DNA from 3 places in the Escherichia fergusonii ATCC 35469 genome. Region 3 is predicted to be linked to each of the others. Evidence: predicted binding sites of a transcription regulator. Region 3 holds the regulator's gene; each other region holds the start of a gene.

Region 1 (3,288 bases), 310 kb from region 3:
GCGTGTTGCATCATCAGCCCTTCCAGTTCATGGATTTTCTGCTGCAACGCCTTCGGCGACATATCCATCGGCACATTATCCGGCTCAACAATCGGTCGCGATTTTCCTCTGCCCTTCGCTTTGGTTTTAGCAATGTTCTGCCCCAGCGCCAGGATATCGACCACTTTCTTGTTCAAGCCTTGCGGCGTAATGCCGTGTTCCTCGTTGTACTTCTGCTGTTTCTCGCGGCGACGTTCGGTTTCGCCAATTGCTTTTGCCATTGACGGGGTGATCTTATCGCCGTAGAGAATCGCTTTACCATTGACGTTACGTGCCGCACGACCAATGGTCTGGATCAACGAACGTTCAGAACGCAGGAAGCCTTCTTTGTCGGCGTCGAGGATCGCCACCAGCGAAACTTCCGGCATATCCAGACCTTCGCGCAGTAAGTTGATCCCTACCAGCACGTCGAACTCACCCAGACGCAAGTCGCGGATGATTTCCATGCGCTCGACGGTATCGATATCTGAGTGAAGATAACGTACACGCTCACCGTGTTCTTCGAGATATTCCGTAAGATCTTCCGCCATTCGCTTGGTCAGTGTTGTGACCAGCACGCGTTCGTTAATTGCCGCTCGCTGGCGAATCTCCGAAAGAAGATCATCAACCTGTGTTGCCACCGGTCGCACTTCGATAATCGGATCAAGCAATCCGGTTGGACGCACGACCTGATCCACCACATCACCACCGGATTTTTCCAGCTCGTAATTACCCGGCGTCGCCGAAACATAGATGGTTTGCGGCGCTAATGCTTCGAACTCTTCAAACTTCAGCGGACGGTTATCCAGCGCCGATGGCAGGCGGAAGCCGTACTCCACCAGTGTCTCTTTACGCGCCCGGTCACCGCGATACATGCCGCCAATTTGTGGAATGGTGACGTGAGATTCATCGACGACCAACAGCCCATCGGCAGGCAGGTAATCAAACAGTGTCGGCGGTGGCTCACCTGGTCCACGGCCGGAGAGGAAGCGCGAGTAGTTTTCAATCCCCGAGCAATATCCCAGTTCGTTCATCATCTCCAGATCAAACTGGGTACGCTGAGTCAGCCGCTGCTCTTCCAGCAGTTTGTTGTTCTCCAACAGCACTTTGCGTCTGGCGGCCAGTTCTTCTTTAATTTCTTCCATCGCCTGCACAATGCGCTCGCGCGGCGTAACGTAGTGCGTTTTCGGGTAGATGGTAAAACGTGGAATGGTGGAAACAATCTGCCCGGTTAGCGGATCAAATAACGACAATCGTTCCACTTCCTCGTCAAACAGTTCCACGCGAAGTGCAATGTCATCCGATTCTGCCGGGAAGATATCAATCACCTCGCCACGAACGCGGAAAGTACCGCGCTGGAATGCTTGATCATTCCGGGTGTATTGCAGCTCCGCCAGGCGGCGCAGGATCGCGCGCTGATCGATAATCATACCGACCGTAAGATGGAGCATCATCTTGAGATATAAATCAGGATCGCCCAGACCATAAATCGCGGAAACCGACGCCACCACAACCACATCACGCCGCTCCAGCATCGCTTTGGTGGCGGACAAACGCATCTGCTCGATATGTTCGTTTACCGAGGCATCTTTCTCAATGAAGGTGTCGGAACTCGGTACATAGGCTTCCGGCTGATAGTAGTCGTAGTAGGAGACGAAATACTCCACCGCGTTTTCCGGGAAGAACTCTTTCATTTCGCCGTACAGTTGGGCCGCCAGCGTTTTGTTGGGCGCAAGTACCATGGTTGGGCGCTGAAGGTCAGCAATGACATTGGCAATGGTGAAGGTTTTCCCGGAACCCGTCACGCCAAGTAACGTCTGGTGCGCCAGACCATCTTCCAGCCCCTCTTCGAGACGTCGAATCGCCTCGGGCTGATCGCCAGAAGGTTTAAAAGCGGAATTCAGTTTGAACGGTTTACTCATGAGTCGCTACCTGAAGGAGTTGGGCGGGCAGGTATGTAATTTTACTCGTCATGGTTAATAATGCCAGTAAAAAAGACTGGATAAAATTCCAGTAGCGCACAACAATATTTGTGTTACATCGCAGCCCTATGACATTTACCCAAGACTAATTTCATCTCTGGCAAGATATTATGCTAATTCACAATGGTTATCCCCAAAGCAAAGACTTTCTTAACATTTGTCAAGCCGATTGATGAAGGTTTTATGGCAGTCAGCGACTCTTTTCCTGGAGCCATTGCTTTTATCTAACCAACTGTAAATAAAACAATATTTTTTGGAGACGTCTTTCGCAGCAATTTAGCTGCAAGCCGCGTGTTCTCTCGCTTGCCTGACGTTTTCTAACTCTAATGCACATGGTTATCCACAGGAATGGTGGATAACTGCTTCCAGCCCATATGGCTTGCCGCCTGCACTATTCCCCCACAAATCTCATGTTGTGGGGGTAAAAAAAATTTCTCTGTTTTTTTCGATTTCAATTGCTTAAACAAACACCAGGAAATTACGCGATCCCGCTCGCAAATTGGTCAATTTTATTACTGGCTTAACAAGGCAAGATTTATGTACTTTCCGGTTGCCGCATTTTCTGGATTTTCTGCAAGCCAGGGAATTTCCCCCAGCAGCGGTGCGGGAATCATGCGGGTGAGCGTGGCCATATATTCAGCGTGACGTTTTCCTGGAGGCGTGACATCGTTCGCCACCCAACCCGCCAGAGTCAGTCCGGCGTGTTGTATTGCCTGTGCAGTCAACATCGCGTGATTAATACAGCCGAGTTTCACGCCAACTACCAGTATCACCGGCAGTTGTTCCTGTGTTACCCAATCTGCAAAAGTGAAAGTGTCAGAAAGCGGCGTAAACCAGCCGCCCGCGCCTTCCACTAACACCCAGTCAGCCTGTTGTTCAAGCGCGCGTAATCCAGCGCTCATTACCGATGATTCTATCGGCCTGCCCTCTAGCGCGCTAATGATGTGCGGCGAAGTGGGTTCTGCAAAGGTGTAAGGATTTACCATTACGTAATCCAGCAGCAGGCTGCTGTTGCGCTGTAACGCCAGCGCGTCGCTGTTGCGTAAGCCTTCCGCGTTCATTTCACTGCCTGAAGCCACCGGTTTATACCCTGCCGTCCGGTAGCCTGCGGCTTTTGCGGCCTGTAACAGGGCACCACTGGCGACGGTTTTCCCCACTTCGGTGTCCGTTCCGGTGACAAAATAACGTTTACTCACGAGCAATCACTCCCAAAAAAAGATGATACGTCAGAGGATATCGCCCCTGTTGTTGCGGCCAGGCCAGTTGCAATCGCTGCAACTGCGAACGC
Region 2 (3,288 bases), 1.4 Mb from region 3:
AGCACAATCAGCGCCGCCAGTTTTACCAGCACGCTGAAAATTATGTCGCCCTTTTTACCCGGTGGGTTAAAAGCAGGCTTGGTTGCAGCCATAAGTTACTCTTCAGTTAAACGCGTTTACAAAGTCATTTTGTAATGCCGGATAAGCCGTTAATGCCTTATCCGGCCTGGAGTTTTATTAGTACAGCGGCTTGCCGCTACTGTCTTTAATATTGGTCTTCCACGCAGCGCGAACCTGTTCAACTACGCTATCCGGCAGGCTGGCGTAATCCAGGTCGTTCGCCTGTTTAGCCCCGGTTTTATACGCCCAGTCGAAGAATTTCAGCACTTCTGTGCCCTGCTCTGGTTTCTTCTGATCTTTGTGGACAAGAATGAACGTGGTAGAGGTAATAGGCCACGCATCTTCGCCTTTCTGGTTGGTCAGATCCTGAGCGAATGTTTTGCTCCAGTCTGCGCCTTTTGCCGCATTGGCAAAGTTTTCTTCGGTCGGCGAAACAGGTTTACCATCAGCGGAGATCAGTTTGGTGTACGCCAGGTTGTTCTGCTTAGCGTAAGCATATTCAACATAACCAATTGCACCCGGCAGACGCTGAACGAACGCGGCGATACCGTCGTTTCCTTTACCACCCAGACCAATCGGCCATTTTACGGTAGAGCCAGTACCGACGTTGTTTTTCCACTCTTCGTTCACTTTCGCCAGATAGCTGGTGAAGACAAAGGATGTCCCGGAGCCATCTGCACGGCGCACTACAGCAATGTTCTGTGAAGGCAGTTTCAGACCCGGATTCAGTTTGGCGATGGCTTCATCATCCCACTTTTTGATTTTGCCCAGGTAGATGTCGCCAAGGGTTTTACCATCCAGCACCAGTTCGCCAGATTTTAGCCCCGGAATGTTAACCGCCAGCACCACGCCGCCAATTACGGTCGGGAACTGGAACAGACCTTCCTGAGCCAGTTTTTCGTCAGACAGCGGCGCGTCAGAGGCACCAAAATCAACGGTATTGGCGATAATCTGTTTTACGCCGCCGGAAGAACCGATACCCTGGTAGTTAACTTTATTACCGGTTTCTTTCTGGTAAGTGTCAGCCCATTTGGCATACACCGGCGCAGGGAAGGTTGCACCTGCACCTGTCAGGCTTGCTTCTGCAAACACAGAGAAAGCGCTCATCGATAAGGTCGCGGCGACAAAAGTTGCGACGGTGGTACGCATAACTTTCATAATGTCTCCTGGGAGGATTCATAAAGCATTGTTTGTTGGCTACGAGAAGCAAAATAGGACAAACAGGTGACAGTTATATGTAAGGTTTATGACAGTTTTATGACAGAGAAGAAAAGTCTTTTTATATAGCTAAAAATCAATAAGTTAGCAGCGAGAGTGACAGCAATTTGGCAGAAAAATTTTCTTTCTGTGACAGTTAAAAAATAGCTAAAGATGAGACGATAAGTGAGGGAATAGAAAAATGCCCTGCGAAAGCAGGGCATCTGTGTATTACTCAACCGTAACCGATTTTGCCAGGTTACGTGGCTGGTCAACGTCAGTGCCTTTGATCAGCGCGACGTGGTACGCCAGTAACTGCAACGGAACGGTGTAGAAGATCGGTGCAATCACCTCTTCCACATGCGGCATCTCGATGATGTGCATATTATCGCTACCGACAAAACCAGCATCCTGATCGGCAAAGACATACAACTGACCGCCACGCGCACGAACTTCTTCAATGTTGGATTTCAGTTTTTCCAGCAATTCGTTGTTCGGTGCAACGACGATAACTGGCATATCGGCATCAATCAGCGCCAGCGGACCGTGTTTCAGTTCGCCTGCAGCGTAGGCTTCAGCGTGAATGTAAGAGATCTCTTTCAGCTTCAATGCGCCTTCCAGCGCGATTGGGTACTGATCGCCACGGCCCAGGAACAGCGCGTGATGTTTGTCAGAGAAATCTTCTGCCAGTGCTTCAATGCGTTTGTCCTGAGACAGCATCTGCTCAATACGGCTCGGCAGCGCCTGCAGACCATGCACGATGTCATGCTCAATGGAGGCATCCAGACCTTTCAGGCGAGACAGCTTCGCCACCAGCATCAACAGCACAGTTAACTGGGTGGTGAATGCTTTAGTAGACGCCACGCCGATTTCCGTACCGGCGTTGGTCATCAGCGCCAGATCGGATTCGCGTACCAGAGAAGAACCCGGAACGTTACAGATAGCCAGCGAACCAAGGTAACCCAGATCTTTCGACAGACGCAGGCCCGCCAGGGTATCCGCGGTTTCGCCAGACTGCGACAGAGTGATCATCAAGCTATTGCGACGCACAGCAGATTTGCGATAGCGGAATTCAGAGGCGATTTCAACGTCGCACGGAATGCCTGCCAGCGATTCAAACCAGTAACGGGAAACCATACCGGAGTTGTAAGAAGTACCGCAGGCGAGGATCTGAATATGCTCAACCTTCGACAGCAGTTCGTCAGCGTTCGGCCCCAGCTCGCTTAGGTCCACCTGGCCGTGGCTGATACGCCCGGTAAGGGTGTTTTTGATCGCGTTCGGCTGTTCATAAATCTCTTTCTGCATGTAGTGGCGGTAAATACCTTTATCGCCCGCGTCATATTGCAGATTGGATTCGATATCCTGACGTTTTACTTCCGCACCAGTTTTATCGAAGATGGTTACCGAACGGCGAGTCACTTCGGCAATATCGCCCTCTTCGAGGAAGATAAAGCGACGGGTCACTGGCAACAGCGCCAACTGGTCAGAAGCGATAAAGTTTTCGCCCATACCCAGGCCAATCACCAGCGGGCTACCAGAACGTGCCGCCAGCAGAGTATCCGGGTGACGGGTATCCATAATTACCGTGCCATAAGCGCCACGCAGCTGCGGAATAGCGCGCAGAACAGCCTCACGCAGAGTACCGCCTTGTTTCAGCTCCCAGTTCACCAGATGTGCAATCACTTCGGTGTCGGTTTCAGAAACGAAGGTATAGCCACGCGCTTTTAACTCTTCACGCAGCGGTTCATGGTTTTCGATGATGCCGTTATGCACCACCACAATGTGTTCAGAAACATGCGGATGCGCGTTAGCTTCTGAAGGTTCACCGTGGGTCGCCCAGCGAGTGTGAGCAATACCGGTGCCGCCATGCAGAGGATGTTCTTCCGCTGCCTGAGCCAGCATCTGGACTTTACCGAGGCGACGCAGACGGGTCATATGACCTTCTGCATCTACAACCGCCAGACCGGCAGAGTCATATCCGCGGTATTCCAGACGACGTAAACCTTCAAGAAGGATTTCTGCTACATCACG
Region 3 (3,288 bases):
AATGTCGTTTTACCGGCTCCCGTTGGGCCGGTAATGGCAAACAGTCCGTTGCTGGCAAACGGTTCTGTGGTGAAATCAATCTTCCATTCGCCTTTCAGAGAGTTCAGGTTTTTCAGGCGCAGGCTGAGGATTTTCATGCTTCGTGATCTCCTGCAAGGGTCTGCAACGTCGTGGCGAAAAGATGTTGCATACGCGCATGTTGCGACTCGTCCAGTTCTTCCAGTGCCAGGCGACGATTAAAAACTTCCTCGACGCTTAATTCATTGAGTGTTTCGCGTTTCTCGCTCGCTATAATCCGTTCACGCTGCTCGCGACTGCGACGCACCAGTAACACTTCTACCGGCAGTGACTCGGTTAAAGTCTGGATTTTCCTCTGCATATCATGCAGATAGTCATCAGTCGTGATTTCGATATCCAGCCATACTGGCGTCTGCAGTTCGGTATCACGCCATTGTTCAAGCTGTTCAGTAATTGCAGCCAGATCACCTTTCAATACGGCCAGTGGCTGAGTCATTGGCACGGGCAGCGCTTCGACACTGTGTAATTTGCCTTCTGCAAAGCTCACCAGATGTACGCTTTTAGTTTTGCCACACTCATCAAAACTCAGCGGGATGGGGGAACCGCAATAGCGAATATGTTCCTGTCCGCCAACAATTTGCGCCCGGTGAATATGCCCAAGGGCGATGTAATCTACAGGTGGGAAGTTTTGTGCCGGAAATGCATCCAGCGTGCCGATATAAATGTCACGTACAGCGTCACTTTTACTGGCACCCACGGTGGTAAGGTGTCCGGTAGCAATAATCGGCAGTTGCTGATCACCGCGCAGGTTGCAGGCTTCCGTATATTGTTGTTGGTAGTAGTCCGTGATTGTGGCCAGCAGATGTTGCTGTTTTTCACTGCCTGACAGCCCTGCCTGGCTGGTCACGATGTCGCGTGGACGTAAAAACGGAATGGGGCACAGAACAGCACCCGGAGTGCCGTCACGCCGTTTCAGCAGCTGTGGGCGTAGGTTGGCACTGGCGACAACGGTCGTATTAAGAAAGGCGAGAATATCTCGTGATTCATTCAGTGTGGCGACCGAGTCGTGATTTCCTGCCAGTACCACCAGATGACACCCCGTTTGCTGTAAATTGACCACGAAGCGGTTGTACAGTTCGCGGGCATAACTTGGTGGTGATCCGGTATCGAAAATATCTCCGGCAACAATTATCGCATCCACCTGATGAGTTTGTGCCGTTGTGAGCAGCCAGTCGAGAAATGCCTGATGCTCCGCGGCGCGGCTCTTGCTGTAAAAATTCTGGCCCAGATGCCAGTCTGAAGTGTGGAGGATGCGCATAACAGTTTCCTGGCGAAAAAACGTGAAGGCGATTATACCCATAGACAGGCATTAATTTCTGTTTTATGACCTCTACAAATCAATAACCTGTACGAAACATCGACGATCTTTTCATAAATCTGTCATAAAACTGACGCATAATACCGCCGCATTGATAACGTGTAATTTATCTATAACAGGGCTAATCATGGCGAGACGTATTCTGGTTGTAGAAGATGAAGCTCCAATTCGAGAAATGGTCTGCTTCGTGCTCGAGCAAAATGGCTTTCAGCCAGTAGAAGCCGAAGATTATGACAGTGCTGTGAACCAACTTAATGAACCCTGGCCGGATCTCATTCTTCTGGACTGGATGTTGCCAGGCGGCTCTGGTCTGCAATTTATTAAACATCTCAAACGGGAAGCGCTTACCCGGGATATTCCGGTTGTGATGCTGACGGCGAGAGGCGAAGAAGAAGATCGTGTACGCGGCCTTGAAACAGGCGCGGATGACTATATTACCAAACCGTTTTCCCCGAAAGAGCTGGTGGCGCGTATTAAGGCCGTTATGCGCCGTATTTCGCCTATGGCAGTTGAAGAAGTTATTGAAATGCAAGGGCTAAGTCTTGATCCAACCTCACATCGGGTCATGACGGGCGAAACACCGCTGGATATGGGGCCTACCGAATTTAAATTACTGCACTTTTTTATGACGCATCCTGAACGCGTCTACAGTCGCGAGCAGTTGCTAAATCATGTCTGGGGAACGAATGTGTATGTGGAAGACCGTACAGTCGATGTCCACATTCGTCGCTTGCGTAAAGCGCTGGAACCAAGCGGGCATGACCGCATGGTGCAGACAGTGCGAGGAACAGGGTATCGTTTTTCGACCCGCTTTTGACGCCTCACCCGCCGTAATGGCGGGTGAGGCTTTCTATAGAGTAAATGGAGTATGACGCGTGCTTGAACGGCTGTCATGGAAAAGGCTGGTTCTGGAACTGATACTTTGCTGTATCCCTGCCTTTATCCTGAGTATTTTTTTTGGTCATCTGCCCTGGTTTTTGCTGGCATCAGTCACAGGATTGCTTATCTGGCATTTCTGGAACTTACTACGCCTCTCCTGGTGGCTTTGGGTAGACAGAAGTATGACGCCACCACCAGGGCGCGGGAGCTGGGAGCCATTGCTGTATGGCATCCATCAAATGCAATTACGCAATAAAAAACGCCGCCGTGAATTGGGTAATTTAATCAAACGTTTTCGAAGTGGCGCAGAGTCTCTGCCAGATGCCGTTATTCTGACGACCGAAGAAGGGGGGATTTTCTGGTGTAACGGCCTTGCTCAGCAGTTGTTGGGGCTACGCTGGCCTGATGACAGTGGCCAGAACATCCTCAACTTATTGCGCTACCCGGAGTTTGCCCATTATCTAAAAAGCCGCGATTTTTCACGACCAATTAATTTGGTATTGAACAATGGTCGTCATCTTGAGATTCGCGTGATGCCTTATACTGATCGGCAACTGCTGATGGTGGCGCGAGATGTTACTCAAATGCACCAGCTTGAAGGAGCCAGACGGAACTTTTTTGCTAACGTAAGCCATGAGCTGCGCACGCCGCTTACGGTCTTACAAGGCTATCTGGAAATGATGCATGAACAGCCGCTGGAAGGTGCGACGCGAGAAAAAGCGCTTCATACTATGCGTGAACAAACACACCGTATGGAAGGCTTGGTGAAACAGCTGCTTACGCTGTCAAAAATTGAAGCTGCCCCGGTGCTGGCACTGAATGAACAAGTCGATGTGCCGATGATGCTACGAGTAGTGGAGCGGGAAGCTCAAACACTGAGCCAGAATAAACACAAAATTACATTTGATATCGACAATCAAATTAAAGTGTTGGGCAATGAAGATCAGCTGCGCAGTGCCATTTCGAATCTGGTCTATAACGCAGTTAATCACACGCCAGAAGGTACGAAGATT

Evidence for each region. Region 3 encodes PhoB, which activates phosphate uptake and scavenging genes when phosphate is short. Its sites were predicted from a motif close to CTGTCATAAAACTGNCNNAT; they were not measured.
Region 1: uvrB (excinuclease ABC subunit UvrB) is a predicted target of PhoB. The motif match lies at 2,171-2,190, and genes of this name have one in related genera.
Region 2: pstS (phosphate ABC transporter substrate-binding protein PstS) is a predicted target of PhoB. The motif match lies at 1,305-1,324, and genes of this name have one in related genera.

The regions. Positions count from the first base shown of each region.
Region 1 is NC_011740.1:2,389,135-2,392,422, forward strand. It holds gene uvrB (excinuclease ABC subunit UvrB) at 1-1,940, opposite strand, end outside; gene bioD (dethiobiotin synthase) at 2,513-3,196, opposite strand; gene bioC (malonyl-ACP O-methyltransferase BioC) at 3,189-3,288, opposite strand, start outside.
Region 2 is NC_011740.1:4,130,433-4,133,720, forward strand. It holds gene pstC (phosphate ABC transporter permease PstC) at 1-92, opposite strand, end outside; gene pstS (phosphate ABC transporter substrate-binding protein PstS) at 178-1,218, opposite strand; gene glmS (glutamine--fructose-6-phosphate transaminase (isomerizing)) at 1,489-3,288, opposite strand, start outside.
Region 3 is NC_011740.1:2,696,341-2,699,628, reverse strand. It holds gene sbcC (exonuclease subunit SbcC) at 1-137, opposite strand, end outside; gene sbcD (exonuclease subunit SbcD) at 134-1,336, opposite strand; gene phoB (phosphate response regulator transcription factor PhoB) at 1,524-2,213, shown strand; gene phoR (phosphate regulon sensor histidine kinase PhoR) at 2,272-3,288, shown strand, end outside.